DNA from 4 places in the Streptosporangium sp. NBC_01469 genome. Region 1 is predicted to be linked to each of the others. Evidence: riboswitches for the same ligand, from Rfam matches in the RefSeq annotation. Region 1 holds a riboswitch; each other region holds the start of a gene.
What was found. A riboswitch is a leader RNA that binds a small molecule or an ion and turns the genes downstream of it on or off. The one in region 1 is predicted to bind cobalamin.
Positions count from the first base shown of each region.

Region 1 (7,492 bases):
ACACGCTCAGGCCGAACACCACCACGGTGACCGCCCCGACGCCGGCGCCGGAGGAGACCCCCAGCAGCATCGGGTCGGCCAGCGGGTTGCGCACCAGTGCCTGCAGGGCCATGCCGCAGACCGACAGGCCCGCACCGATCGCCCCCGCCAGGACGACCCGCGGCAGCCGTACGTCCATCACGATGGTCTCCCGCACGGGTGTCCAGGTCGGTTCGGCCAGGGCGGGATGGAGGTGATGGAGCAGGATGCCCCACACCTGCCCTACCGGCAGGGCCACCGACCCGGCCGCGACGGCCACGGTGACCGCCCCGCCGAGCAGGAGCACGAGCAGGCCGATCACGACCGGGTACGGCGGTCCCGGGCGCCGCGCCAACAGCACGACACCCGTGGTCGGTTCACTCACTTGAACCGGTCGGCGTGCAGCTGCCGGGCCAGCGCCTCGACGGCCCCCGGCGCCCGTACGCCGAGCACCACCGACGACAGCGGCAGCACCGCGAACCGCTTCTCCTTGATGGCCGGCACGTCCTTCAGCGCCGGGTTGGCCAGCAGGAACTTCTCCTTGTCGGCCACCGGCTGGTCGCCGTAGTCGTAGATGACGATCCAGTCGGGCGCGCGCTCGGCGACCTGCTCGAACGACACGTCGCCCCACACCTTGTCGACGTCGGCGAACACGTTCTCCGCCCCGGCCAGCTTGATGATCTCGTTGCCGACGCCCTTGCCGCCGGCGGTGAAGGCGGTCTTGTCGCCGCTGTCGTAGACGAACAGCTTGACCGGGGCGGCGTCGCCGAGTTTGGTCCTCACACCGTCGAGGGTCGCCCGCAATGTGGTGATCAACGGTTCGGCCCGGTCGGAGACGCCGAAGATCTTCGCGACGTTGCGGATCTCGGTGTCGATCAGGCCCACGGACACCGCGCCCTTGGCGCACTCCTCGACGTTCAGATATGTCTTGATGCCGGCCTTTCGCAGGGCGTCCCGGCTGCGGCCCTCCTTCTCGTCGAAGGTGCTGGCGAAGCCGCCGTAGACGAAGTCGGGCTCCTCGGCCAGGAGCGCCTCGTAGGCCGGGTACTCCTTCGAGACGACCTTGATTGCGTCATAGGCCGCCTGATACTCCGGCAGCACCTTGTCGTCGAGGTAGGCGGTGCCGATCATCGACTTCTCCAGGCCGAGCGCCAGCATCACCTCGGTGGCGTGCTGGTTCATCGATATCGCCCGCTGCGGCGGCTGCTCGTACGTGCTCGTCACGCCGCAGTTGTCGAGGGTGACCGGGAAGCCCGCGGGCGCGGAGGCCGCCGGAGCGGGGGCCGAGACGTTCTCAGCCGGGGCGCCGCCGCAGGCGGCCAGCACTCCGGACACCAGGAGGGCGAGCAGGAGGGTGGTGGGGCGTCTGCCCGTCATGAAGTGTTCCTCTCACGGAATCTGCACAACGGGGCGGATCTGAAAGAGGGAATGCCACAGGGCTTCTCGGCGCGGCCACCGGCTCGACGGGCACGAGAGCCCACTCCTCTCCGGGGAAATCCGCCCCAGTTCATCGAGGAGGCGACCGCGGGAGTCTCCTGGCTCTCGGGTCGATGCTCGTCCCGGCCTTCCCACCCGTTGTCCGGGCAGTGGCTTCGTCGGGATTCGCTCGCCGATCACAGTGGCGGGACCGCGCCGGATTCACACCGGCTTCCTCGTTCCGCGCTCGCCTACGCCGACCATGCTCGCACACCACTCATCAACGACAAAGCGCGCACCACCCGTCAGCCCCGGCGAGCTTCCCTCACAGGCTCACGTCAAAGCGATGGTCATCTTGGGTGACCGGCGCGAGAGCAGGTATCCCGTCAGTGCGGCGAGCAGGCCGACCAGACCGGCCGCCGCGAAGCCGCCCGCCGGCGCGGACGCGTCGATCGCCACTCCCACGACCGGGGAGCCGAGCGCGAACCCCGCGCTCGCCGCCGAGGACTGCAGGCCGGTCGCCTCACCTCGCACACTGGCCGGCGTCAGCCGGCTCACCGCGTCGGAGACCGTGGAAAGGGTCGGCGCGGTGAGCAGCCCGGCGCCGATGACCGCCACACACAGCCAAGGCCAGTCATGGGCGAGTCCGGCCGGAATCGTCACCAGCCCGAGCAGGCCGAGCAGCAGCCAGGTGGGCATCGACCGGGGCAGCACTCCGTACACCAGACCGCCCACGACGGACGTCACCCCGAACACGGCGACGACCACGGCCGCCCACGAGACCTGACCGGCTTCTTGAAGAGTCGCGACGATGGCCAGGTCGACGCCGCTGAGCAGCATCGCGACGCCGACTCCCATCGTCAGGACAGCGACCATGCGCGCTCCCAGCCACTCCCGGCGCCGGGGCCGGCCCGCCGCCTCGCCGTCCGCCTCGTCCTCGGCCCGCAACGGCGGGTTGAGCAGGGCGACCCCTGCCCCGCCGACAACGATCGCGGCGCCCACTCCCCATGCCACCGCGCCGGGAGACACCTTCGCCGCGCACAAGATCACCACCGGCGGCCCCACTATGTACGACAGCTCGCCCACCACCGACTCCAGCGCGAACGCCGCCCGCCGCTGCCCTGCCGTCGTCATCGCGGCGATCGCCTGCCTGGTGATCGACTGGATCGGCACCATCAGCAGACCGGCGGCGAAGGAGGCACCCAGCAAGATCACGTATGGCAGCACAGGCACGGTCAACCAGAACACGAGCTGCGACACAACCGTGGCCAGCAGCACGGTACGCAGGCCCCGCCGGTCGATCATCCGGCCCAGCAGCGGCCCGCCCAGCGCGACACCGGCGGTGAGCGCCGCCACCACGGCTCCGGCCGCCACGTAACTCATGTCGAGGGCGACGACGACGTACATCGTCAACGCCATCGCGTCCGCCGTGATCGCGGCACGAGCGAGCAGCGAAATGCCCAGCAGTGGCGTCATCCCCGGCACCGCGAGCACCTGTCGAAATCTAATCACCGGTTTAACGCTAGATCAGCCGGAATGCCATAGGAAGCCGTCAATTCATTGGACCAGGCATAATGAATACTTATGGCACATGATCTCGAGACCGCACTGCTGAGGTCGTTCGTCACCGCCGTGCGCGCGGGCAGCATCAGCCGTGCGGCGGCGGCGCTCGGCCGTACCCAGCCCGCGCTCAGCCAGCAGTTGCGCAAGCTCGAGAGGGCCGTCGGCAGTCCGCTGCTGCACCGGGCGCCGTCCGGCGTCTCGCCGACCCGGGCGGGCGAGGAGCTGCTGCCCTACGCCGAGCGCATTCTCGCGCTGTCGGCACAGGCGCTCGCCGAAACAGGACGTGCGCTCACCGGGCATTGCGGGGTGGGACTCCTCGAAGATCTCGCCGCTTCCCGCCTTTCTCAGGCACTCGCCGACCTCGCGCGGCTGCACCCCGACGCGACGCTGGAGGTGCTCAGTCTTTCCAACGCGGCGATGCGGGAGGCCTACGACACGGGCCGTGTCCAACTCGTACTCGACGAGGTTTCGGATCTTCCCTGGCCGCCGCGCTGGACGGTGCGTCTGCCGCTGGTCTGGGCGGTCGGGCAGGGTGTCGCCACCGACGCCGACCCGCTGCCGGTGGTGCTGTTCTCGAACACGTGCGCCTGGCGAACCTCGGTGCTGGAAACGATGGAAGGCACAGGGCGCCGCTGGCGGGTGGCGTTCGAAAGCAACAGTCTCGCCGGAGTGCTCGCCGCGCTACGGGCCGGGCTCGGAGTCGCGGCGCTCCTGCCCGCCAACCTCGAGCCGGCCATGGCCTGCCACGACGCGGCGGCGTTGCCTGCTCTGCCGGACGTCGAACTCGGCCTCGCCCGCCACCCCGCTACCGAAGGCGATGCGCTCATCGACGCTGTGGAGACCGCCCTGCGGCGGATGATCTGAGCCCGCCGCACGAGGGTCTGCGCGGGTTGCCTGCATCGCCTCCTGTGGGGCGGCCACAGCGTCTGCGGTCTTTTTCTCCGCGGTCTCACTCATCGGCGGCCACGGCATGCTCCAGCAGGATGAGGAAGGGCCCGTTTCAGCCTACGGACACAGGGCCCGGCGCGCTGATGAGATGACCAGGTTGTCCGCAGCTTCAGCCCGCTGAGGACATGGGTATGTCTGCATTACCTGGGACGACCTTGCCGTTCTTGAGGGTGTATGCGGTGGAGTTCTTTGAACTCGCGGTCCGGAACGGTTTTCCGTTGTTGTCGATTGAGAGCACCTCGGCCTTGCCGTCGGCGACGAAGCTGAGTTCCACCGTCCATTGAATGTCATGGTCCAGGGCCATCGCCCACAGGTAGATGACTTCTACCTCGGTCTCCGAGACCCGCAGAGGGAACGACCACGGCTCATTGCCGTAATCGGTGAAGTTCGTCATGTCTTCGAGCTGGGGAGCCCACTTGTCCAGGTCCACTGAGGCGCCTCGCCCGTCGACTCCGTCAGCTCCGGGATACGGCTTGAAGTAAATGCTGTGCGGCGGCGCATCACGTTTGAGCACTTTGATCCGCATATCAGTCAGCACGACGGACCTGGCGAAATTTCCCTGAATCACGAGTCGGACGTTCGTGTAATTGGCGTCGACGGCCCCGTTGTCGTACGCCCATCGCTCGATGACCTGCTGGTCGTCTCTGTATTCCGGCGGCAGCGGTGACAGCGCCGATGCGGGCGGGGAAAATATGTAGGTATCGAGGTTGTTGAAGGTACTGACTCGCTTAAGCGGTTTGGCGGCCACAACGACCGAAAGCGGCGGCCGACTGGACGGGCTCGCGGCAGGCGACGCCCTGTCCCGAGGGGAGTCGCGTCCGGCCCATATCGCGATCCCGGCCAGTAGTGTCACGACCACGATGATCGCCACTGCCCACAAGCCGGTCGTCTTCCAGTCGGTGGGCGGCACCGGCCTGGCGATTGTGACGTTTCCGCCGACTCCGTGAACTTGAATCAGGTCGCCTCTCACCCCGGAGTGTGAGACTTCCTGGCCTTCGCTCGATGCGCGGCGTTCCGGCGATCCTTCGTCGTAGAGCGCCTCTGCGCGAGGAGCTTCACTATCGTGAGCGTCGTGGCCCGGCGGGCGGGTGGCGCTCATCGACACCTCGTTGTGATGTCGACGTCGCCGGTGACCTGGTCAATTTGAACGACGTCTCCGTCAACGGCGGAAGCACGCACCCATTGGCCGGCGGGGGACGAGGGCATCTCAGCAGAATCCTGCCCGGCCGGAGAACGACATGTCAGTGCGAACACCGATAGGCCAAGACCCGCTACGGCGCCCAACCCGCCGACCACGCTCGCGTACTTGTCCGCATCATCAAGGCCGACCCAGACAAACAACGTCCCAAGCACTGCCATCCCCCCACCTGTCACCAGGCAGGCCATCCAGGCGCCGGTACGCCACCGGGACGTCATGGCATGGCCTCCGTTCCCACACACTCCGGGACAAGGCTCAGGAAGGTCACATATCTGGGTAAGTTCACCGCCGCATCTTCTCGCATTGGCCACCGGCCTTGCGGCATATGTCGGCAAACAGTGACCTGATGCGATTAATAGCCGTTCAGGATGAGCGTGCACGCCCAGTGTGAGCGACACTCAGCAGCGCCCAGAAAATACCAATTTTATAGATTTATGTCTATTTTGTTCTATGTTCGTCGTGGAACGACATGGTTCGCATGCTTCCGCCGTAACGGCCGTCGACACCAGAAAACGCCTCCTTACGGCCCCGGTACCGGTGAGCTCGCCCACTGGAGTGATCTCGGCGTAGCGCGCTGCCCGTGATCGCGGACTTCCCCCGCCGTCCGGATCTGGCCCAGACCTGCCCGGTACAGGACAGATGCCTACCGTATGGCCGTCAAATGCGCAGCCCGAGGGGCGCGGCTCCCACGAGGCCGCCGTCGATGACGAGGTCCTGACCGGTGATGTACGACGCGTCGTCCGAGGCCAGGAAGGCGACGGCGGCGGCGACATCGTCCGGGTGGCCGAGCGAGCCGAGCGGCACCTCCGCCGTGATGCGGATCTCCGCGGCGGGGTCGATGGCGGACCGGTACATCTCGGTCTCGATGTAGCCGGGGCTGACGGAGTTGACGCGGATACCGCGCGACGCGAGGTCGGTGCCGAGCGTGCGTGCGAGATTGTGCACGGCAGCCTTGCTGGCGGCGTAGATCGAGGCCACCGGGAGGCCTCGGTGCAGGGTCCAGGAGGCGTTGATGACGATGGCGCCTCCGTCGCCCATCAGCGGCAGCGCCGTCTGGATCGTGAAGAAAACTCCCTTGAAGTTGATTCCGATGGTGTGGTCGAAGTCCTTCGGTGTGAACTCTGGCCTGAAGTCCGCGATTCCGGCATTGGCGAAGACCGCGTCGAGGGCGCCGCGCCAGGTCTCGATGCGTCGCACGAGGAGATCGAGGTCGGCGTCAACGCTGACGTCCGCGCGGACGGGCAGGACCCGCTCGGAGTCCAGGCGTTCTGCCGCGGCGTCGAGGCGGGCCTGGTCGCGGCCGGTGATGACGACGTACGCGCCCTCGTCGAGGAGTCTGCGCGCGGTCGCGAAGCCGATGCCGCTGGTGCCGCCGGTGATCAAAACTGTTTTGTTCGTGAATCGCTTCATGCCGACGATCATCGAGCGGCGCGAGCCTACGCGGCAGTGTTGGCTGAACCTGGGTCTGACACCACCAGCAAGCGTTCCAGCAGGGCCTCGGTTCCCGTCCCGGGTGCGGGGGTGTGCAGCGACAGGCGGTGGCCGGGCAGTTCGGGCAGCGGCAGGGTGGTGGCCTCGAAGGTGAGCGTCCCCAGGCCGGGGATCTCCAGGGCCTTGGTGCCATGGGTGGGGCCGCCCACGGGGAATTCCGCCCAGATCTCGGCGAAGGCGGGGCTCGCGGCGCACATGTCCGCGGCCAGGCGGCCGAATTCGGGATCGTCCGGGTAGCGGGCGGCATCCGCCCGGAACAGGCCGATCATCGCTCGCGCCGCGTCGTGCCAGTCCACGACCGCCGCACGGTAGCGGGCGTTGGTGAAGAAGCTGACCAGGCAGTTGTGGTCGTACTCGTTGCACTGGAAGACGATCTCCACCGCGCGGTTGACCGCGAGGACGTTCCAGTGCCGGTCGATGACGTACGCGGGCAGCGGCAGCCAGCCCTCCAGCAGCCGCCGCACGGCATCGGGGACCCGGCCTTCGGACGGCGCCACCTGCGGCGGATTGAGGCCGGCGAGGAGGTACAGGTGCTCGCGCTCGGCGGGCTCCAGGCGCAGCACCCTGGCGATGGCGTCCAGGACGTCGGCGGAGACGTTGATGTCGCGTCCCTGCTCGAGCCAGGTGTACCAGGACACTCCAAGACCGGCGAGCACCGCCACCTCCTCCCGCCGCAGCCCGGGGGTACGGCGGCGCTCGCCTGCCGGCATGCCCACGTCAGCGGGCGTCACCCGGGCTCGCCGCGACCGGAGGAACTCGCGCATCTCGGAACTGCGCCGTTGCCGCGCATCTACAGAGAGTCGGGAAATGTCCACTAGGTCATGCTATGTCGTTATTAATAGACCTCGTCGGTAAGAC
Region 1 covers NZ_CP109465.1:6,750,596-6,758,087, reverse strand. The annotation lists gene OG587_RS29585 (FecCD family ABC transporter permease) at 1-403, opposite strand, end outside; gene OG587_RS29580 (ABC transporter substrate-binding protein) at 400-1,395, opposite strand; cobalamin riboswitch at 1,527-1,721, opposite strand; gene OG587_RS29575 (MFS transporter) at 1,768-2,946, opposite strand; gene OG587_RS29570 (LysR family transcriptional regulator) at 3,019-3,861, shown strand; gene OG587_RS29565 (hypothetical protein) at 4,055-5,044, opposite strand; gene OG587_RS29560 (SDR family NAD(P)-dependent oxidoreductase) at 5,801-6,553, opposite strand; gene OG587_RS29555 (helix-turn-helix transcriptional regulator) at 6,580-7,398, opposite strand.

Region 2 (7,492 bases), 2.0 Mb from region 1:
CGTCGCGGGCCTTGTCGTCTTCCTGCTGTCGCTGCGCGCCCTGGCCAGGCGGCAGCGGGACTTCATCCTGGCCGACGAGCGCACCGCCGGGTCGCTGGCCACCATGGTGGGCGGGCTGCGCGACATCACCGCCTGCCGGGCCGAGGAGCGGGTGGCGGGCGACGTCGGCCTGCGGGTGACGGAGCAGGCCCGCGCGGCCCGGTCGCTGGCGCGGGTGACCGCGCTGCGCACCCTGTCGCTGGCGGTGGGCGGCTGGCTGCCGGTCCTGCTGGTACTGGCCGGGACCCCCTGGCTGGTGGGTGAGGGCGCGGGCGCCGGGGTGATCCTGGGTGCCCTGGCCTACGTCACGCAGTCGCTGACGCCCGCGCTCGGCAACCTCGTGGAGGGGCTGGGCATCAACGGGGTCCGGCTGCGGGTGGCGCTGGGCCGGCTCCTGCGCGACGGCGACCCGCCCGTGCGGGCGCGCGGGCGTCTCACGGCGCGTGACGGGAGCGAAGGGGCCGAGCTGCGCGGCGTGACGTTCGCGTACGGCCCGCACGCGGAACCGGTGATCGACGACCTGGACCTGGTGGTCCCCGAGGGGGACCACATCGCCGTCGTGGGCCCCAGCGGCATCGGCAAGTCCACGCTCGCCGCGCTCCTGACCGGTCTGCTCCCGCCGGGGGCGGGCCAGGTCCTGGTGCGCGGGGTGCCCGCCGACCGCCTCGACCCCGCCGACCGGGTGCTGATCCCGCAGGAGGCGTACGTCTTCCGCGGCTCCCTGCTGGAGAACCTGACCTATCTGGCCGACGCCCCTCGGGAGGCGGTGGACGACGCCGTGGCCGCGGTCGGCCTGACGAACCTGGTGGCGCGGCTGGGCGGCTACTCCACCGAGATCCACTCGGGACTGCTGTCACCCGCAGAACGGCAGCTGGTCGCCCTGGCCCGCGCCTACCTCGCCCCGGCCCGGCTGGTCATCCTCGACGAGGCGACATGCCACCTGGACCCGGCGGCCGAGGCCCGCGCCGAGGAGGCGTTCGCCCGCCGGGGCGGCACGCTCCTCGTCATCGCCCACCGGCTGACCTCCGCCCTGCGGGCCCGGCGGATCCTCGTCATGGACGGCACCAGCGTCCGGCTGGGCACGCACGAGGAGATGCTCGCCGCCTCCCCGCTGTACGCGGACCTGGCCGGGCAGTGGGACCCGTCGAGCACTCAGGAGCTGGTGCAGTGAATCCCCCGCCCTTCTCGCCGTGTCCCCCGCCCCCCTCGCCGTCTTTCCCGCCCTCCTCGCCGTGCTTCCCGCCCAGGGCCGAGGCCCGAGGTCTCCACACCGGAGGAATCCGATGATCTACCCTTCCGCCGAGCGGCACCCCGTCGTCGACCACCTCCACGGTCACGCGGTGCCCGACCCGTACCGGTGGCTGGAGGATCCGGACAGCCCGGAGACGCGGAGCTGGACGGCCGCTCAGGGGAGGCTCTGGCGCGAACACGCCGGCACGCTGCCGGGCCGTCACCGGTGGCACTCGCGGGTGGCCGCGCTGACCGGGGCCGGAACGGTCGGCACGCCGATGTGGCGCGGCGGGAGCCGGTTCTTCCTGCGCCGTACGGCCCGGCAGGAGCACGCCGTCCTCTACCGCACCGGTCCCGACGGGGTGGAGGAGACGCTGATCGACCCGATGGAACTCGACCCGAGCGGGCTGACCACGCTCGACCACTGGCAGCCCGACCTGGACGGCAGGCTGGTGGCGTACCAGCTGTCCAGGAGCGGGGACGAGCGGTCGGAACTGCGGGTCATGGACGTCGCCACCCGCCGGGTGGTGGACGGCCCGATCGACCGCTGCCGGTACGCGCCCGTGGCGTGGCTGCCCGACGGGAAGGCGTTCTTCTACGTCCGCTCCCGCCAGGTCCGCCTGCACCGGCTCGGCACCCCCGCAGAGGACGACGCCGTGATCATGGGTGAGGAGCGCTCGTACGGTCTGGGGATCAGTTACAACGGGCGCTGGCTGACGGTCTCGGCGATGGCGGGCGACGGCAACGACCTCTGGCTGGCCGACCTGTCGTCCTCCTCCGCCGAGCGTCCCGACCTGCGGGTGGTCCAGCGGGGGGCGGGCGCGATGACGGTGCCCGCCGTCGGCCGCGACGGGCGCCTGTACCTGGTCACCACCCTGGACGCGCCACGGGGACGGCTGTGCGTGGCCGACCCGGCGCGGCCGGGCCCCGAGCACTGGATCGACCTGGTCGGCGAGGACCCCGAGGCGGTGATCGGCGAGTTCGCGATCGCCGGGCAGGCGCTGCTCGTGAGCTGGACCCGGCACGCGGTCAGCGAGATCAGCGTCCACGACCTGGCGACCGGGAGACGGCGCGGCCCGGTGCCGCTGCCCGGCCTCGGCTCGGCGGGAGGGATGACCACCCGCCCCGAGGGCGGCCACGAGGTGTGGTTCACCTACACCGACAGCGTCACGCCCGCGGGGGTGCACCACTACGACACGCGCACCGGGCGGACGTCGCTGTGGAGCGCCGCGCCCGGCGCCGTGAAGGTGCCCGAACTCGAGGCCCGCCAGGTGGTCTGCGCCTCCGCGGACGGCACACCGGTGCGGATGGTCGTGCTGGCCCGCCCCAGTTCGGGCCCCAGGCCGGCGATCCTGTACGGCTACGGCGGGTTCGGGCTCTCGCTCACGCCGTCGTACTCCAGCTACATCCTGCCCTGGGTCGAGGCGGGCGGGGTCTTCGCCCTCGCCCAGCTGCGCGGCGGCGGCGAGGAGGGCGCGGACTGGCACCGCGACGGCATGCTGGACCGCAAGCAGAACGTCTTCGACGACTTCGCGGCGGCGGCCGAGAAGCTCGTCTCGGACGGCTGGACCACCCCCGCACGGCTGGGCGCGTGCGGCGAGTCGAACGGCGGGCTGCTGGTGGGCGCCGCGCTGACGCAGCGCCCCGACCTGTTCGCCGCCGCCGTCTGCTCGGCGCCGCTGCTCGACATGGTCAGGTACGAGCGGTCGGGGCTCGGCCCGGCGTGGCGTTCCGAGTACGGTTCGGCCGACGACCCCGAGCAGCTGGGCTGGCTGCTGGGCTACTCCCCCTACCACCGGGTCACCGACGGCGTCGACTACCCGGCGACGCTGCTGACCACGTTCGGCGGTGACTCCCGCGTCGACCCCATGCACGCGCGCAAGATGTGCGCGGCGCTGCAGGCGGCGACGTCGGGCTCACGGCCGATCCTGCTGCGCCACGAGGGCGACGTCGGCCACGGCTCCCGCTCGGCGGGCCGCGCCGTCGGCCTGGCCGCCGACATGCTCGCCTTCCTCGCCGCCCACACCGGCCTGGACACCGGCACCTGAACGGCCCGGTGACCCGATTCCGGCGGGAATCGGCTACCGTGTCGAGCGGCGAACTGTTGTGAGGTGCTCCGCTCCGGCGGGGAGAATCGGGAAGCCGGTGTGATTCCGGCACGGGCCCGCCGCGGTGACCGGGAAGTCCCCACCCACGCGCGTACGCGCGGCCACTGGTCCGGCAGGACTGGGAAGGCGGGTGGTCAGGCGTCGATCCGGAAGTCCGAAGACCGGCCTCGCGCCCACAGCCCCGGCACGGGGCATGTACACAGCGGGAGCCTGCCCATGGACAACCGGCTTTACGACGTCATCCACCGCCGCCGTGACGTGCGCGCGCAGTTCACCGGCGCGCCCATCCCCGACGAGGTCCTGCACCGCGTCCTGTCGGCGGCCCACGCCGCACCCAGCGTCGGTCTCTCCCAGCCCTGGGACTTCGTCGTGGTACGCGACGCCGCCCTCCGGGCGGCCTTCCACGAACACGTCCATCACGAGCGGGAGGTCTTCGCCGCGACCCTCGACGCCTCCGCCGCGCGGCGATTCGCCCAAATCAAGATCGACGGCGTGCTGGAGTCGACACTCTCGGTCGTGGTCACCTACGACCAGGACCGGGGCGGCCCCGCCGTCCTCGGCCGCCACGCCATCGCCGACGCGGGCCTGTACTCGGTGTGCCTGGCCATCCAGAACCTCTGGCTGGCCGCCACCGCCGAGAACCTCGGCGTCGGCTGGGTGTCGTTCTACCGCGAGCCCTTCCTCGGCGACCTCCTCGCCATCCCGGCCGGAGTTCGCCCTGTCGCCTGGTTGTGCCTCGGGCCGGTGACCCACCTGGAAACCACACCCGACCTCGAACGGCACGGCTGGCGTCACCGGCGCCCCCTGCGCGACGTCGTCCACCACGACCGCTGGTGACCACGCCCCCGGGCGAGGCCGGGCGCACCGCCCGGCCTCGCCCGGGGGAACCCGCTCCCGGTGGGCGACGCGGCCTGGCGCCGCGCCGGCGCACGCCCGGGTCGGTGTGCACCGTGAGGCGGTGCAGACGCGAGACGAATCCCCTCGGCGACCAATCGTCCTGGCCGCTCGTCAGTCGCACGCTGACGACGTACTCACCCGGCTGCCGGGTGGCGGCGACCGCCTGGACCTGTGCCACGCGCCTGCCGAGATAGGGCAGATACTCATGGGCGACCCGTCCGGTCAGCAGATCCACGGTCTCGGGCATGCCGTTGCCGAGCACCGCGTAGCGCGGCGTACCGTCGTCCGCCAGCGGGGGCCCGGCCAGCCACTCCGGCAGGGGCCGCACGGCGGCCCGCCCTTCTTCCGCGATCTTCACAAATGATCACGAACTCTATCCGGCCTGACCGGGACGTCGGGAGCCAGATGGTGCCGAGCCGGTGTCCTCCTCCCGACCGTGTCCCCGGCGGTTGGGGGTGTCCCGAAGTCGGCCGATGTCCCGGCGGTGGTCGCCGAGGCTGCCTGCCCGCGATCCGAAGGTGGCTCAGGTAACGCTGTCCGAGGTCGTTTCGGGTTTCGTGTGGAGGATCTCGCGGGCCTGGTCCGCGGCGCGGGCGATGCTCTCGGAGACGAAGTCGACGAAGCGGGCGATGTTCTCCAGGCGGGCGGCGGCCGGGGTGCCGGGGCCGAGGATGCCGACGCCCTGCCGGGCGACCTCGCCGAGGTGGGCGGTAGATCGGGCGCTGGCCATCGTGGATTGGTACATGACGTCGTCGTCGACGACGTAGCGTTCGCGGCGGCGTTCCTCGCGTTCCCGGCGGATGAGGCCCTGGCTTTCGAGGAACGCGACCGCTTTGGAGACGGACGCCGGGGTGATCTGGAGGCGTACAGCGAGTTCGGAGGCGGTGAGACTGCCGGCGTCGGTGGTGTAGAGGTTGGCCAGCACCCGGGCCGTCATCTTGGGCAGGCCCGACTGCATGAAGACGGTGGTGAACGTCTCCTCGTACTCGCGTACGGCTTCGGCATCGCGTCCGTGGGCCTGCGGGGGTGTGTTGGGGTCCCGGGGCGCGACCTTTCTGCGGCGGTGGGCGCGGTGTTCGGTGGCGCGGTGGGCGAGGTCGGCGCGGTAGGCGGTGGCGCCGCCGTTGCGCATCACCTCACGCGTGATCGTCGAGGTCGGACGGTCGAGGCCTCTGGCGATCTCCGCGTAGGCGAGCCCGTCGGCCAGCCCCAGCGCGATCTGCTGGCGTTCCTGCTGGGTGAGTCTGCCTCCCGGCATCGCGGTCTCCTTCGTGGTCCGTGGTGTCTCCACGATAGCGTTCATCCTCGACTCATTGCAACGAACAAAATCGGATTGTTGCATTAGATTTTAAAACCATTGCAACGAATTACCGGCCTCTACCTGCAATTATGGTGGTTGCATGCAAAAAGTCAGTTGCCGCATACAAAAACGCAACGTAGTGTTTCCGTCATCAGAAACAACGAGCCGAAGGAAGACACGATGCAGAAGTTCGACACCCCCACCCCGGTGACCGCCATCCTCGACATCCCCGCCGGCCGCATCCAGCTCATCGCCGCCGACCGGGCCGACACCGTGGTCGAGGTCCTCCCCGCGAACGCCTCCAAGAGCCGCGATGTGAAGGCGGCGGAGCAGACCGAGGTCGTATACGGCGACGGCGTCCTGCGGATCAAGGCCCCGGAGGCGAAGAGCCAGATCCTCGGCCCTTCCGGATCCATCGAGGTGACCGTCCAGCTGCCCACCGGCTCCCACATCGAAGCGACGACGGCCCTCACCGACCTCCGCAGCGTCGGACGGCTCGGCGACATCGCCTTCGAAGGCGCGCAGGGCTCGATCAAGCTCGACGAGGCCACAGGCGCCCGCCTCACCCTCCAGTCCGGCGACGTCTCGGTCGGCCGCCTGAACGGCCCCGCGGAGATCAGTACCAAAAAGGGCGACCTCCACATCACCGAGGCCGTGCGCGGCACGGTCACGCTGCGCACCGAGTCCGGCGAGATCTCCGTCGGCGCCGCCCGCGGAGTCTCCGCCGCCCTGGACGCCGGCACCACCTACGGCCGGATCCACAACGCGCTCAAGAACACCGACGGCGCCGACGCCGCCCTGACCATCCACGCGACCACCGCCTACGGCGACATCACCGCCCGCAGCCTGTAAGAGAAGCCCCTCTCGGACCCGGCGACCCTGCCCGTTCAGTTGAATCTCGCAACAGTCTCAAAGGAGCACCCCACCATGTCCATCACCCGTACCGACCAGGACCGCCCGGAGCTGCAGAAGACCATCGAGGAGCTCGTCGATTCCGGTTTCACCGGGATGACGATGCGCGTGAACGATGAGCGGGGTGAGTGGGTCGGCAGCGCCGGGGTGCGCAAGCTGGGCGAGAACGCCAAGCCGCCGACCGACGGACACGTCCGGATCGGCAGCAACACCAAGACCTTCGCCGCGACCTTGGTGCTGCAACTGGTGGCCGAGGGCACGATCGAGCTGGACGCCCCGGCGGATGACTACCTGCCCGAGTTCGGGCTGGACCGGCGAATCACGGTGCGGATGCTGCTGCAGCACACCAGCGGGGTGTTCAACTTCACCGGCGAGTACTACGACGACGGGACGTACGCGCCGGGGATCCCCGCCACGACCGCGGGCCAGGAGTGGGTGGACAACCGGTTCAAGACCTATCTGCCGCAGGAGCTGGTACGGCTGGCGTTGTCCAAGCCGTCGCGGTTCGAGCCGGGGACGGACTGGAGCTATTCCAACACCAACTACGTGCTGGCCAGGCTGCTGATCGAGAAGGTCACCGGCCGCACCTACGCCGAGGAGATGCAGCGGCTGATCCTGGGGCCGCTCGGGCTGACGGGCACCGTGGCGCCGACCACCCAGTCGGAGATATCCGAGCCGCACGCCCGCGCCTACTACCGGTACGAGGAGGCCGGCGAGCAGAAGACGGTCGACGTCACCCGTCAGAACCCCTCCTGGATCTCCAGCGGCGGTGACATGATCTCGACCACCCAGGACCTGCACACGTTCATCTCCGCACTGCTGGGCGGCAAGCTCCTACCGGCCCCGTTGCTGGCCGAGATGTGCACGCCGGAGCCCAAGGTCGGCTACGGCCTGGGGGTGTTCGTGCAGGACACGGACGGCGGCGGCACCGTCATCACCCACAACGGCGGCATGGCGGGCCACGGGGCGCTGATGTACAGCACACCCGACGGCAGCAAGACCCTGA
Region 2 covers NZ_CP109465.1:8,734,359-8,741,850, forward strand. The annotation lists gene OG587_RS37990 (ABC transporter ATP-binding protein) at 1-1,210, shown strand, start outside; gene OG587_RS37995 (prolyl oligopeptidase family serine peptidase) at 1,323-3,317, shown strand; cobalamin riboswitch at 3,362-3,561, shown strand; gene bluB (5,6-dimethylbenzimidazole synthase) at 3,594-4,214, shown strand; gene OG587_RS38005 (helix-turn-helix domain-containing protein) at 4,798-5,532, opposite strand; gene OG587_RS38010 (DUF4097 family beta strand repeat-containing protein) at 5,755-6,426, shown strand; gene OG587_RS38015 (serine hydrolase domain-containing protein) at 6,502-7,492, shown strand, end outside.
Region 2: linked by a shared signal. The riboswitch ahead of bluB (5,6-dimethylbenzimidazole synthase) and the one ahead of OG587_RS29580 (ABC transporter substrate-binding protein) in region 1 are both predicted to bind cobalamin.

Region 3 (7,492 bases), 1.3 Mb from region 1:
TGGCGTGGCGGGCGGTCAGCACCCAGTTGAAGGTGACCGAGTTGCCGACGCTCGTCGCCGGCCAGCCCTTGCTCTCGTTGCTGAGCTGGGAGAACCGGGCGATGTTGGCGTGGCAGCTTCGCAGGCCCTTGGGACCCTCCACGCTCTGGGGCTCGTAGATGATGTCGCCGCAGCCGGAGACCCGGCCCTGGGCACACATGGCCTGACGGCTCGGCGGCGACGAGATGTAGCCGTGCGCGTTGGCGGGTGAGGCGATGAACACGGTCGAGGCGATGGCGATGATCGCCATCGCGAGGAAGGTGACCGTTCTGCGCATGTCCTGCTCCTTCGCTGGGGGGTGACTCAAATATAAAAGAAACTTTCCTAACAGTAAACATTTGAGTCATGGAAGATTCGGGAACCCGTCAGATCTCCGGACCCCGCCGTTCAGGCGCGCGCGCCTGCTCGGACACCCCTGTCGTCCGGACGTGCGCCCGCTGGAACATCCCTCTCGTCCGGGCGTGCGCCCGCTCGGGTACACGTCCGCTCGGGTACGCGTCCGCTCGGACACCCCTCTCGTCCGGGCACGTGTCCGCTCGGGCAACCCTCTCGTTCAGGCGCGCATCCGCCGCGCGATGTCCCGTACCGCCACCGCCAGCAGGTCGACGTCGTCCCGGCTGGTGAAGAGCGCCGGCGTCACCCGTACGCAGTCGCCCCCGACCGGCCCGCCGCGGCGCACCGTGAAGATCCGGTACCGCTTCATCAGGTCCGTGGTGATCGCGACGTTCTCGGCCTCCGACGTACAGCCGGTGATCCGGAACGCGGTGATCGTGCCGTACATGGCGGGGTCCTCGGGGGTGAGGATCTCCAGGTTGTCGATGTCGAGCACCTGGCCCACCCAGCGGTCGCGCAGGAAGCGCAGCCTCGCCTGCTTGGCGGCGGCGCCGAGGGCGTCGTGGAAGTCCAGGGCGGTGCCGGTCGTCAGGACGGGGGCGACGTCCAGGGTGCCGGCGTGCACCCGCGAGCGGATGTCGCCGCGCGGGAAGGTCTCGTCGCGGAAGGCGGTGTCGATGTCCGCCAGGCGGCTCTCGCGGATGTAGAGGAAGCCCGCCCCCAGCGGCACGCCCATCCACTTGTGCAGGGAGAACCCGGCGAAGTCCGCGCCCAGGTCGTCCATGGTGAAGTCCAGGTGTCCCCAGGAGTGGGCGGAGTCGACGATCACGTCGATGCCTCGCTCGCGGGCCATCTCCACGATCTCCCGTACCGGAACCACCAGCCCGGTGCGGTTGTTCATGTGGCTGAGCAGCAGCAGCCTGACCTTCGGATGCTCCAGGAACGCCCTGGCGTAGGCGTCCAGCACGGCCTGACGGGTCGCCGGTTCGGGGATGACCAGCTTCTCCACCCGGACGCCGCGCCGGTCGGCCAGCCAGTTCATGGCGTACTGCATGCTGTGGTAGTCCAGGTCGGCGTACATCACCGAGTCGCCGGGACGCAGCCGCCGGTAGCCCGCGATCAGCAGCTGCAGGGCCTCCGTGCCACCCCGGGTGAGGGCGATCTCCTTGACGGAGACCCCGAGCATGGTCGCGATACGCTGCCTGACCTGGTCGGCCCGGTCCTTGTAGGTGGTGCGCAGCAGGTAGGAGTTCAGCTCGTTGAGATGGTCGGCGTTGCGATGGTAGGCGCGGCGCACCGGCTCGGGCATGACCCCGTAGTAGCCGTTCTCCAGGTTGACGAAGTCCTTGGTGACCCGATACTCCCGCGCCACCCCGTGCCAGAAGCCCTCGTCCCCGGCGAGGCGCTCGGGGGTCACACCGGCGGGAGCGACGGGCGAGCGGTGGGCCGGTGAAGAGGGGACGGCCAGCGCACCCAGCCCGGCGACCATCTCACGCCTGGACAAGCTCATGGGAACCACTCCACACCGATCAGCGAGAGGCCGCGGCACGGCCCCGACCTGTTCCAACGGATCAGTCCCAGTGTGCGCGGGGCGGACTCCCCGGGCGGGCATCCGTACCGCTCAGGCGTGGCGTGGCGGTGAGGCGGGGGTGTGACCCGGGCGGGTCACACCCCCGCGAACACGATGACCGTTAGACCGTTTCCGCCCGGACGCGCAGGGCCGCCTCGACCATGTTCCTGAGGCTGGCCTCCGTCTCCGGATAGCCGCGGGTCTTCAGGCCGCAGTCGGGGTTGACCCAGAGCAGGGCCGGATCCACCGAGGCCGCGGCCGTACGCAGGGCGGTCTCGATCTCCTCGACCGAGGGCACCCTGGGCGAGTGGATGTCCCACACGCCGGGCCCGATGCCGCGCGCGTAGCCGAAGGCGCGCAGGTCGTCCAGGAGTTCCATCCGGGAGCGGGCCGCCTCGACGCTGGTCACGTCGGCGTCCAGGTCGCCGATCGCGCCGATGATCTCCCCGAACTCCGAGTAGCACATGTGGGTGTGGATCTGCGTACTGTCGGCCACCCCGCTGGTCGCCAGCCGGAACGCGTCGACGGCCCACTCCAGGTAGGCCTCGCGGTCGGCCCGCCGCAGCGGCAGCAGCTCGCGCAGCGCGGGCTCGTCGACCTGGATGATCCTGATGCCCGCCGCCTCGAGATCGTGGGTCTCGTCGCGCAGGGCGAGCGCCACCTGCCTGGCGGTCTCGCCCAGCGGCTGGTCGTCGCGGACGAAGGACCAGGCCAGCATGGTCACCGGCCCGGTCAGCATGCCCTTGACCGGCTTCTTCGTGCGCGACTGCGCGTAGGAGGCCCAGCGCACCGTCATCGGCTCGGGACGGGAGACGTCGCCGAACAGGATCGGCGGGCGGACGTAGCGGCTGCCGTACGACTGCACCCAGCCGTGTTCGGTGGCGGCGTAGCCCTCCAGCATCTCGGCGAAGTACTGGACCATGTCGTTGCGCTCGGGCTCGCCGTGCACCAGCACGTCCAGGCCGATGTCCTCCTGCAGCGCGATGACGCGGTCGATCTCGGCCTCCATCCTGCGCTCGTACCCGGCCCTGTCGATCTCGCCCGAGCGCATGGCGGCGCGGGCCTGGCGCACCTCGCCGGTCTGCGGGAAGGAGCCGATGGTGGTGGTGGCCAGCGGCGGCAGGCCCAGGTCTGCGTTCTGCACGGCGAGCCGCTCGGCGTGCGGGGCGCGCGGGGTGCCCTTGCCCAGGGCGTCCAGCCTGGCCCGCACCCGGGGGTTGAGGAACCGCTCCGTGACGCTCTCCCCCGCGATGACCTCCTCGCCGTTCAGTGCCCTGCCGATCCGTACGACCTCGTCGACCTTCTGCCTGGCGAAGGCCAGCCGCTCGCGCAGCCGCGGGTCCAGCGAGGCCTCGGCGTCCAGGTCGAGCGGGACGTGCAGCAGCGAGCAGGAGGTGCTCACCACCAGCCGGTCGCTCAGTCCGAGCAGCGCGGCGCAGGTCGCCAGCGCCTTCGCGGTGTCGGTACGCCAGACGTTGCGGCCGTCGACGACCCCCGCGACGAGGGTCTTGCCGGGCAGCCCGCCAACGGCGGCCAGCGCCTCCAGGTTGCCGGGCGCCGAGACGAAGTCCAGGCCGACGGCCTCGACCGGGCCGCGGGCCAGGATCTCCAGCGCGGGCCCGATCTCACCGAAGTAGGTGGCCACCAGCAGCCGGGGCCGGCTGCTGAGCGCGCCCAGCCGCGCGTAGGCCCGGCGCAGCGCGGCCAGCTCCTCGTCCGTACGGTCGGCGGCCAGCACCGGCTCGTCCAGCTGCACCTCGGCCACCCCCGCCGCGGCCATCCGTTCCAGCAGCTCGGCGTAGGTCTCCAGCAGGCCGTCCAGCAGCCGTAGCGGCGCGAAGCCGGGCTCGGTGGACTTGGCCAGCAGCAGGAACGACAGCGGCCCGACCAGCACCGGCCGGGTCTCGACGCCCAGCCGCCGCGCCTCGGCGTACTCGGCCAGCGGCTTGCTCCAGTCGAGCCGGAACCGGGTGTCGGGGCCCAGCTCCGGAACCAGGTAATGGTAGTTGGTGTCGAACCACTTGGTCATCTCCAGCGGCGCCACCCCCTCGGCGCCCCGGGCCATCGCGAAGTACGGGTCCGCGGCCCCGGCGAACCGCTCGGGAACCGCGCCGACCAGCGCGATCGTGTCCAGCACGTGGTCATACAGGGAGAAGGTGTTGGACGGCACCGCGTCCAGCCCCGCCTCCGACAACTCCCGCCACGCCCGCTCCCGCAGACCCACGGCCGTCTCCTGAAGGCCCACGGCATCTGCGCGCCCGGCCCAGTAATCCTCCGTCGCCCGCTTCAACTCGCGACGACCCCCGATACGGGGATACCCCAAAATGGTCGTGGTGACCTGACTCATGGCGTCCTTCCCTCGGCTCATGCCATGCCGACCCACGGCCACGCGGAGGAACACACGGGAAAGACGCATCCCAGGCCCTCCCACGAGGCCACGGATCACCGCGCACCGGACGGCACACGGGCGGCTGGCAGGTCTTCGGACTCGCGGGCACCACACTCAACCCCTACTGACCGTCGCTTCCCAGATGCCACGCACCCAGTGCCAATGACGGCGTTCGTTCCCACTCACCGCTGCGGGGCAGTCCCGGAATCACACCGGGTTCCCTCTTACGACTCCCAGCACGAAGACGGCGCCGGGAGAACCAACCGCACCACGAGCATAACCCGCCCCCACCCCCCGGCAGAGCCACCACCCGACGTCTCGAAGAGGCAGGGACCGCACCACAGTCACCTGGAACGCAGGGAAGGAAAGAAGGCCGTCTTCAGCGATGCCGCCGCAGAAGAAACGGACTCGCCCCGGAGGGAGGAGAAAGCCTCGGAGGAGACGGCGGTCGCCAGCCCAGTGAAGGAACGGCTTAGATCGTGTCCGCTTTCACCGAGGCGATGAAGTCGGCCCATACCTCGGGGGTGAACGCCAGGGCGGGGCCGTTGGGGTTCTTGCTGTCGCGGACGGCCACGATGCCGGGGAGGTTGGTGGCCACCTCGACGCAGTCGCCGCCGTTGCCGCCGCTGCGGCTGCTCTTGAACCACCGGGCATCCGTCAGGTCCATGATTCCATCGCTTTCTCCATCAAGGCCACCGAGGCGGACTGCGGCAGGGCGCACGCCCGTAGCGCGTCGAGCTGGGTCAACAGGGTCTCGATCTCGGTGGGACCGTTGACGATCTGACCTTCGGCTGCGGTTTCCAAATAAACTATATCGGGCGATCCTTTGAAGCTGGCGATCACGAAAGCTCCAGTCAGACCGGCGTGCGCGCCCACGTCGAGCGGGATGACCTGGATGGTGATCCGGGGCCGCCGGACCAGTTCGAGAAGCTGTTCCAGCTGCTTGCGCATGACCTGCGGGCCACCGACCGGACGGATCAGCACGGCCTCGTCGAGGGTGGCCCAGAACATGGGCGGGTCCGGCTTGGTGAGGATTCGTTGGCGCTCCATGCGTGTGGCGACCAGTTCCTCCACCTGCTCGTCGGTGTCGCCTGGTCGTCCTGCCCTCAGAACCGCCCGTGCGTAGTTCTCGGTCTGCAGCAGTCCTGGAACGAGGACGGGCTGGAAGCTTCGCAGGGTTCGGGCTTCCCTCTCCAGTTCGACGAACGGCCGGAACCACACGGGGTAGACGTCTCTGCCGATCAGGGGCCACAGGCGAGCAAGGGCACCGTCCGTCTCCAGCACCTCGTCACACTTGGCCGCGAACTCTCTCGTCGGGGCGCGCTTGGCCGTCTCGATGAGCCCGACGAGGGAGGTGGAGTAGGAGATCCTGTGCGCCAGTTCCTTCTGGCTCCATTGCGCTTGTTCCCGGTATTTGCGCAGTTCAGAACCCCAGTAAGCAAGAACGCTGGCGTTCGCGTCCAGCTCGCTCGGTGAGGGCATCTCCGCTCCCGTCCTTCATGGCTCTACATGAATCGTTGCGGGTCCTACATGAGACGCAACTGAATGTGCGGATTCACCGTTGGAGTCGCACACCTACCGAACGTAGTCGCCTGGCGACAGGCTTGGAAGGGGAATCCGACCACGCGCATCGACCGCGCCGAGAGGAGACGGACAACGATGATCGCTGCCGCTCTGCTGACCGGAACGCCTGCCGTCCATGCTGCTGACCAGCTGAGTAACGCGCTGGAACAGCACGGGATAGTCACTGACGTTCATGGCGGCTACGGCGTCGCCGTGGTGTCGGTCTGGGTTGATCTTCTGGTCTGGACCGACGGCTTCGTCTATCACTGGTGGGCGGGACAGTTCTCGGGTCGGAGTCGCCGACGGCTCTACACGGTCTACACCGTGGACAACCCGGCCGCCGCCGCCCGCTGCGTTGCCCACCGATACGAGGAACTACAGCAGGGCTATCCGGTGTCGCCACTGCTTCATGGAGACCCGTTGTGATGCTGCTGGAGGAGTGCCTGAGTCCGCACGTGGCCATGGCGCAACGCGATCACACGCGGCTGCAGTGGCGGCCTCCGGATCGGATCGCTGATCGGGTAAGGCCGGTGAGCTGGACCTGTGTATGCCGCGCCACGATCTACGAACTGTGCCAGGGCGGCGGGCAGGCGTTCATCCGGCGAACCGTTCAACTCGACCGCGAGCACGAGATCCATGAGACGTGCCGATGGTCTTTCCCTAAAGCTCGGGTGATCTGGGCGGCACTGCTGTCCGGTAGAGCCCGGTAGAACGGGCGTGGCGGCGTGTGCTTCGGAGGGACGGCGTCGCCACGCCTGCCAGGAGCCACCATGCAGGCTCCTGGCCCATTCCTCCCCCGCCCCCGATAACTGCCAGATCGTGTGGCCCGACCGAGGGGTCAACTCCGTCTTCGCGTGTCCGTTCCCCACGACGTACACCGGTACCCCACACCTAACAGGTACAGACGGAGTTGACGCCGAGGGACACGAACACTCCGGTAACGGGGCGGGGGAGTCACAAACAGCAACCCGGCCCCTGATCTGGCACTTATCAACGATCACTGCAAGCTGGCTGCATCGAAATAGCTCTGATCGTTTGCTAGGTACTCGTCGGAGTTCGCCGGACGTGGGCGGGCGGCGGGCGAGAACGACCCCAGGCCGCAGCGCAGCCCGCCGGGCCGCCAAGCCGGGCGGGCTCCGGCCGAACAGACAACCCAATCAAAAAGCACACGCTTTAAGAGAGCGGTGATCGTTCAACTGGCATATGGGCTGCGAGCTGCACGAACGGCTTCTGCGGTTAACGACCCTCCCAAGATCATCCCAAAAATGCTCCGCAATCGGGCCCCGTCACCTTCAGGTCAGTCCAATGCGAGAGTGCACCGCCTCAAGCCAGTCAGCGGCCATGTCTGTTTCCGTTATGCGGCCGATCAACGCCAGGGCCGAGCTGATACTCTCGTCCTCTTCCACGGGGTTGTCCTCTTCACTGACCTGAAAGCGCAGCCCATCCATCAAGTGATCGAGCGCGTGCGGGTCGCTGCCGTGCTTGGAGTCGGGCCAGGTGGGTCGGAAAGAGACGATGATGTCCCCGTCCCGGATGTACTTGAAGCGGTCATGGCCGTTGATGTCCATGCTGAAGTTGAGAGCGTGATGGCCTCCTTC
Region 3 covers NZ_CP109465.1:8,077,377-8,084,868, forward strand. The annotation lists gene OG587_RS35120 (lytic polysaccharide monooxygenase auxiliary activity family 9 protein) at 1-316, opposite strand, end outside; gene OG587_RS35125 (aminotransferase class V-fold PLP-dependent enzyme) at 593-1,882, opposite strand; gene metE (5-methyltetrahydropteroyltriglutamate--homocysteine S-methyltransferase) at 2,064-4,289, opposite strand; cobalamin riboswitch at 4,399-4,610, opposite strand; gene OG587_RS35135 (DUF397 domain-containing protein) at 4,804-4,998, opposite strand; gene OG587_RS35140 (helix-turn-helix domain-containing protein) at 4,989-5,813, opposite strand; gene OG587_RS35145 (hypothetical protein) at 5,991-6,320, shown strand; gene OG587_RS35150 (hypothetical protein) at 6,317-6,604, shown strand; gene OG587_RS35155 (DUF6461 domain-containing protein) at 7,187-7,492, opposite strand, start outside.
Region 3: linked by a shared signal. The riboswitch ahead of metE (5-methyltetrahydropteroyltriglutamate--homocysteine S-methyltransferase) and the one ahead of OG587_RS29580 (ABC transporter substrate-binding protein) in region 1 are both predicted to bind cobalamin.

Region 4 (7,492 bases), 210 kb from region 1:
GGCTGCGCCCCCTGCACCCCCAGCGGCTGTTCGACGCCGTCGACGAGCTGGTCACCGAGACCGTCCGCAGCCGCGGCCGGTTCTGGCTGGCCAACCGGCACGAGCGCCTGCTCGCCTGGGACGCCGTCGCCGGCGTCATCACCGTTGAGGACGCCGGCCCCTGGCTGGTCGTCCTGCCCGAGGCCGCCTGGGAGATGGAGAGCCCCGCCCGCCGCATGGCCGCCACCCTCGACTGGACCCCCCAGCTCGGCGACCGCGTCCAGCACCTCGTCTTCACCGGCCCCGACCTCGACCGCGACCGCATCCATCGGCTCCTGGACTCCTGCCTGCTCACCGAGGCCGAGACCCTGGCCGGCTCCGACGTCTGGGCCGGATACCCCGACCCGTTCGCCTTCGTCCTCGACCTGAAGGAGACCTCCGCTTGAAACCTCGCCGCACGCCCCGCAAGAAGACCAATCCGCTGCACGGCGTGAGCCACATCGACTACAAGGACACCGACCTGCTCCGCGCGTTCATCTCCGACCGCGGCAAGATCCGCGGCCGCCGTGTCACCGGGGTCACCGGGGTCACCGTCCAGCAGCAGCGCCGGCTGGCCGCCGCGATCAAGAACGCCCGCGAGATGGCCCTGCTCCCCTACGCCTCCACCTCGCGATCCCGCTGACCGGGCTGGAGAACAGGCTGGGCGAACAGCATCTCGGGCCGGTCCGCCGGGCTCCGTGCTCGTCGCGTCATGGGCTCCGGATACGGTCGTGAGATGAAGCCGTCTCTCTCACGCGCCGCCGCCGTTCACCGGGAAACAGGCGGGAGGCAACTGTCGGCCACGCCCATCCTCGACTGGGGACATCCCCGGGTACTGGAGCTGGCGGCTGAAGCCCGGCATGGGAATACCGGGATGGATCGGGACCTTCTGGTCGCGGCCCACCGGCTCATCGCCGCGCGGGTGCGCCCGGTGTATGCCATGAACGACACGCAGCCGGTCTCCAGGACGCTTCTCCTGGAGCGCGGATCGTGCAGCCAGCGGCTGGCGGTGCTGGAAGCGGTGGGGCGGGCCTGCGGGATCGCCGGCCGGGTCAGGGGGTTGCTGGTGAGCGGGCGCTTCTGGCACCCTCGCTTTCCTCGGTTGCGAGCACTGGTCCCGCGTCAGGTGGTGCTCGCCTGGCCGGAGTTCCTGCTCGACGGTGAGTGGGTGACCGTCTCCGAGCTGTACGGCGATCTGAGCACGCTACGGGAGGAGGAGGCGTTCACCAACATCGGTGGTGAGACGCTCTTCGACGCGGTGGCCCGCACCGCCGTCGATTGGGACGGCGTCACCGCCTCGTCATGTGACCTGTCCGGCCAGGTGCTGGCCGACCTGGGGTATTTCAGCTCCCGTGATGCCTTGTTCCGGGCGCACGGCCAGACGTTGTGCTCACCGGCCCGCATCACCGCCGACCTCGTCATGGGGCGCCGGTCGGCTTGAGACGCGAGCTTCGACCACATCCCGCACGACCCTGCCGGAAGCCAACCCCCCGACCGCCCCGGAGAAGTCTTCATGACCCCGCCCGAGAACATCACGACCTGGCACGACGCCCGCTACGACATGCCCGTCAGCCGGCAGCTGGAGCGCTACAACGAGCTGGCCGCCCGGAACGCGTCGGCTCGCGCCCGCACGGAGCTGGTGGCCCGGGGGACCTATGACCCCGCCCGGCACGGGGCCGAGGACCGGCCCCCGCTCACCGTGGCCGAGCACCTCGAGCTGCTGGCACTGGCGGAGAGCATCGCGCGCACCGTACGCCACCCCGCCAACATCCACCACGCGCTGCTGGCCAGTGCCACCTGGGCCGACATCGCCCTCGCCCTCGACTCCGACGCGACCACCCTGCGGCGGGACTACCGGCAGTGGGCCGACGACCAGCACGACCTCAACCGGCACCATCCCACCCTGGGCATGACCGCCGACGAGCACGCCGCCGCGATCGCCAGGGTCACCCGGGAGCAGCCATGACCACCCGCTCCGGCCTCGGCCGACCGGCCGACCACGGACGGCGGCCCCGAGCCCCGGCCCGACGGAGCAGGTCCTCGTACACGACGCCGCCCGGCTCACCGGCCGTCGTCGCCCTCGCCGGGTGAACCTTCACGGACGTCCGGCCTTCCGCCGGCCCGGCGGGGTGATCTGGTGCAGGGCGAGGATGGCCGGGGTCTCGGACAGGCCGGGGCCGCCCTCGCGCAGCCAGGCGGCGATGTCGTCGACGGCCTCGTCCTGGTTGACCAGCCCGAGCCAGACCGGCCTTCCGCCGGCCGCGCGTCCGGCGGGGGTGGGCTGGACGACGATGACGTTGGCCTGCTCGCACACGTCCAGGCAGTCGCTGAGGCGGACGTCGGCGATCCGGGAGAGGCGGCGAACCTGCTCGTCGTGGTCGAGGCCGGGAACCTTGCGGCTGCTGCCGCAGCAGCAGTCCCGGCAGACGGTGATCTTGCTCATCTGTGATTGACGCCCTTTCCGGTGCGGTCCAGCGGGCCGGGACCGAGCCCGAGGCAGGTGGCGCGCGGGTCGTCCCAGGCGGAGAGACGGCCGGAGGTTCCGGCGGCCGAAGACGACGGGTGGTTCATGAGGACCCTCCGGGCCGTCGCAGGGCCTCGGCCCACTGCCGGCGGCGGGTCTCGGGGTCGATGAGGACGCAGTCGCCGCACTTGCCGCCCTCGGGCAGGCGGTAGAACAGGCAGCAGCTGCGCCGGACGAAGAACGGCTGCCCGGGGACGGGCTCGACCAGGTCGCCACCACCCCGCAGCACTCCCAGCGCGAGCAGCTCGCGCCCGAGCGCGGTGGCCCGCGCGGCGAGTTCGGGGCGCTGGTGGGCGATGGTCCGGACGGTTCCGGCCAGCGCGGAGGCGGCGTTGCCCCACAGCAGCCCGGGAGCGATCCTCACGATCTCCCGTACGGACCGCGCCAGCGGCTCCAGCACCTCGGTCAGCACGTCGCGGTGCAGCGGTTCGGCGACCCCGGCGGGGTCGAGGATCCGCCGGCCGGTCGGGCGCTCGGCCCGCAGCGGCAGCGGCCCGCTGGACGCCTCCCGCCAGTGGACGGAGGCCAGGTCCAGGAGCAGGTCGTGCGTTACCGCCGCGCCGACGACGGGTGACCACAGACGGGCCGCCAGCCCCTGGAACAGGATGGAGGCCGCCACCCGGAGCTCGTCGGTCCCCAGGCGTCCGGCGACGTCGACGATCCGCCGCCGCAGGAGGTCGGGGTCGGCCGCCAGGTCGGTGAGCGGCCGCCAGCCCGCCTCGATCGGGCCGATCCCGAGTTCGAAGTAGCCGCTGATCTCGGAGACGTCGGCGATCGCCGTAGAGACCGCCGACGGTGAGGCGGGAAGCGGTCCCGGCCGGGCGGCGGCCGCGCCGGAGGCCGGAGGCGTCACCTGGTCAGCTGCCGGTAGCCGGTGACACGGTGACCCTCGGCCGCCGGTGACGCGTCCCGGGCACCACAGGCGGCGGGTAAAAACGCGAGCGGTGCCACGGTGGCGGGCGAAAGCGCGAGTGATGCCACGGTGATCGAGCGAGGGACGCTCATGCGTGCTCTCCTGGGAACAGGCCGCGGACGCCGTTCCTCGGCGGCCTCCGCGACGGTCGGGAGGCCGGGTCACCAAAAGAGTCGGCGCGCCGGGCACGCCCGGGGCCGGTGGGCCGGGGTCCAGGCATGACGATCACCGTTCCTCTCTTGGGGAGGTCCGCCCCAATTCCTGCGAGGAGGCGACCGCGTGAGTCTCCTGGCTCTCGGGTCAACGCTCCTCCCGGCCTTCCCACCCGCGCGGGGCAGTGGCCAATTCGGGATTCGCTCGCCGATCACAGTGGCGGGACCGCGCCGGATTCACACCGGCTTCCTCGTTCCGCGCTCGCCTACGCCGACCATGCTCGCACAACCACCGTCAACGACAAAGCGGACATCGCGCGACGGCGGGGCGTTCGCTCGGGTGGAGCCGGGGAAGATCAGACTCGATTATGCGGCCTTTCGCAAGGACCTGAGCCTCCGGCCCGGTGACCGGGTCACGGTGCGCGTCGGCCACCGGCGAGCCCAGTTGCAGGTCGCCGCCGGCACCGGCTGGGGCCCGGCGGGCGTGGTCGCGCCCGAGACGCTGGCGACGCTCACCGACTCCCCCGAGCCGCATGCCATCTGGATCCGCGCCTCCTCCGGCGCCGACCCGATTCAACTTGTCGGTGACCTGGACAAGCTAGCGGATCCGGTCGGCGCGAAGATCGACAACGGGTTGCAGGCCCGGGAGACGGAGGACCAACAGTTGAGAATCCTCACCTGGTCAGTGCTCGGCCTGCTCGGCATCGCCGTCGTGATCGCCCTGATCGGGATCGCGAACACCCTGGGGCTCTCCGTACTCGAACGCGCCCGCGAACACGCGATGCTGCGCGCGCTCGGGCTCACCCGCAGGCAGTTGCGGCGGATGCTGGTGCCCGAGGCAGTGCTGCTGTCGGTGGTGGCCACCCTGCTCGGCACCGTGATCGGCGTCGGGTTCGCCTGGGTCGGCTACGAGACGTTCGTGACGCGGGCTCTCAGCGACGCCACCATGCAAGTCCCCTGGCTGTCACTCGGCGTCGTCGTCCTCATCGCCGCCCTGGCCGGACTCCTCGCCGCTGTTCTCCCGGCACGCCGGGCCGCTCGGGTGACTCCGGCCGCAGGGCTATCCCTCGACTGAAACCCCTCGTCAATCGCTTGGCTGGCGGCTGAGGAAGTCCGCCGTGCGCGGCACCGTACTACTGATCGGTAGGCTCGAGTGAGCGATGATGACGGTTCATTGCAACTTCCCACGGATTATCGGCATCCCGAGATTGACCGTGGTCCGGCGGTTATTGCGGGCCAGCCGGTTGAGCGAGGCGAGTTTGTTGCGTGCTGCTTCGAGGCTGATTCGGAGGCCTTGAACTTCGCCGGCCGAGCCGTAGGCACGGGCCTCGTCGATGCGGTCGCCGAGGTTGCGGATGATCTCTGTGAGTCGACGGCGCTGGGCGGGGTCGACTCGAAACATGGGGCATCGGATGCTTGCGTCAGATGTGCGCTTCTCAGGCCGGACCCGGTCCAACGCGCCCGCATCGAAGAGATCCGCGACAACCTCATCGCCCGCATTGCCGAGGCCGAACGCGAAGGCCGGCTCGGCGAGGTTGAAGGACTCCAGGTCAGCCTGGCTGGCGCCGAGGAGAAGCTCCGCCGGCTCGATCGGGGCCACGGGCAGCATACGGCCGTGGACCTTGGCATCCCCACCACGCGCGGTGATCGATGAACCCCACGAAGGTGGGCTGCCACACGGCCCTCAACCGAGATCGAGAACAAGTTCAAGAAGTGTGCATCAAACGCCCTTCAGAACACGATCAAGTGCCGCCCGGCCTGCAGGTCCCCAGTTCGGTTTGCCGCCGGGAAGGCCCCGATGTCCGTTCTGCCCCATGAGCATCAGGAAGAGGCTCTTCATAGCGGCCAGCCCGCGGGCGCGCCGGATCGCCGCCTCGTCCGCGTGCGCGTACGCGTCGAAGAACCGTGCGGCCGCGCCCGCGGGGAGCAGCACCCACGCGGCCCCGAGGTCCCACGCGGGATCGCCGGCGAACAAGGCACCGAAATCGATCACGCCCGAGAGCGTTCCGTCCGAGACGACGACATTCGCGGGATGGAGGTCGCCGTGCACCCACACCGGCGGGCCCTCCCACTCGGGGGCCGCGACGGCATCGGCCCAGACGGCCCGGACGGCGCGGACATCGCCGACGGCGTCGGGGTCAATGGCCTGCAAGAACTGCTCGAAGCCGCCCGTGCACCTCTTGGGGTGAGCGCCGAGGTCCGAACTGGCCGGGGCCTCGGCGGGCGCCTCCACATGGAGCGCCTGGAGAAAGCTCGCCAGCGTGTCGGCCGCGTGGGCGCCGCGGCTGATCGAACCGTGGTCCAGCGGCTCGCCGGGAACCCACGTCATCACGGTCCAGTGCTTGGGGAAGCGCTCGGACGGTTCGCCGAACCGCACCGGGAGCGGCACCGGGAGCGGCAGGCGCGGGGCCAGCACGGGTAGCCACCGCCGCTCCTTGAGCTGGAGTTCCGGGGTGGGGTCCATGCGCTGCATGCGCACGGCCAACTCATCACCGAGGCGCCACAGTTGGTTGCCCCAGCCGCCCGCCACCTCGCGGATGGCCAGCCCCGCAAGGTCTGGATGTTGCTCCCGCAGCAGGTCGCGGACCAAGTCCGCGGTGATCTCAATCTCGGTGTCGGTCATGCGAAGTCACAGTACTGAGGCGGCAGGCGGAGCGGCTCTCGCTCTCCGGAGCATCTCGCTGTGATTCCTCTGGCATCACCGATTCACTAGCTTGGGGTGCTCGTAGAGCAGGTTGTCGGTGGTGCCTGCGATCGTGCCCTGCATGGGCGAGCTGGTCGAGCGAGTGGATGAAGTGGACCGCGTGCTGGGAGTCGTGGATCGCGCAGAGGCGGAGCGTCGGCGATGGATGCATCGGATCGCGACGACGATCTGTCGCGATCCGATGCGGCGGATCCTCGTGCTGCGCCGAGCGGAGCAGCTCACTCGCTTTCCCGGCCACTATGACGTGATGGTCGGCGGTGCCGTGGACGTGGGCGAGTCGTATGAGGACGCGGGTGGCGCGGTCGTAGCCGGCTTTCAGGCGGGTGCGTTCGGTCCGTCGGGTGGGGCCGAGCTCGCCGAGGAAGGTCTTGGTCCTGTCGGCATGTCGGCGCGAGGCCGAGCCGCTGGCCGGCTGGTCCGTTCACCCGGTTCCGGAACCAGGTGTAGCGGACGCCGAAGGCGAACCGGTTTAAATGATCTTGAAATAGGCCAGGCGCCTTTACAATGTAGATTTATTAGTCCGCGGTCCGGGCTCGCCGATAACTTCGGCGAGCCCGGACCGCCGGTCGGCCAGGTGACCTCGGCCGGGCCTTTCGCGGCGATCGTCGACCGCGGCCCGGGGTGGAGGGACCCGCACGCGGACACGTCGATCCCGCCGGAGCGCGACGCCGAACCCCCGAAAGCCGCCGCGGGCACCTGGCCGCCCGTGATCGCGCACCGGCCCCCTCCGCGCCCCTTACTCGAAGAGGGACGGGTCTCCGGTGCCCCGGCGGAGGATCTCGGGCTCGTCCTGCGAGAAGTCAACGACCGTTGTCGGGACGGCGCCGCACTCGCCGGCGTCGATGACGGCGTCCACCACGTGCTCGAGCCTCTCCTTGATCTCCCAGCCCTGAGTCAGGGGCTCGGCCTCGTCGGGCAGCAGCAGGGTGCTCGACACCAGCGGTTCGCCGAGCTCTGCGAGCAGCGCCTGCGTGACGACGTGGTCGGGGATCCGGACGCCGACCGTCTTCTTCTTGGGATGCAGCAACCGCCGCGGCACCTCCTTGGTCGCGGGCAGGATGAAGGTGTAGCCGCCGGGGGTCGCCGCCTTGACCGAGCGGAACAGCGCATTGCTCACATGCACGAACTGCCCAAACTGGGCAAAGTCTCTGCAAACCAGGGTGAAGTGATGGTCACTGCCG
Region 4 covers NZ_CP109465.1:6,538,504-6,545,995, reverse strand. The annotation lists gene OG587_RS28705 (CobW family GTP-binding protein) at 1-425, shown strand, start outside; gene rpsR (30S ribosomal protein S18) at 422-661, shown strand; gene OG587_RS28695 (transglutaminase domain-containing protein) at 893-1,459, shown strand; gene OG587_RS28690 (hypothetical protein) at 1,532-1,984, shown strand; gene OG587_RS28685 ((2Fe-2S) ferredoxin domain-containing protein) at 2,114-2,461, opposite strand; gene OG587_RS28680 ((2Fe-2S)-binding protein) at 2,586-3,395, opposite strand; cobalamin riboswitch at 3,721-3,913, opposite strand; gene OG587_RS28675 (ABC transporter permease) at 4,026-4,682, shown strand; gene OG587_RS28670 (hypothetical protein) at 4,779-5,216, opposite strand; gene OG587_RS28665 (aminoglycoside phosphotransferase family protein) at 5,328-6,230, opposite strand; gene OG587_RS28660 (L-threonylcarbamoyladenylate synthase) at 7,048-7,492, opposite strand, start outside.
Region 4: linked by a shared signal. The riboswitch ahead of OG587_RS28680 ((2Fe-2S)-binding protein) and the one ahead of OG587_RS29580 (ABC transporter substrate-binding protein) in region 1 are both predicted to bind cobalamin.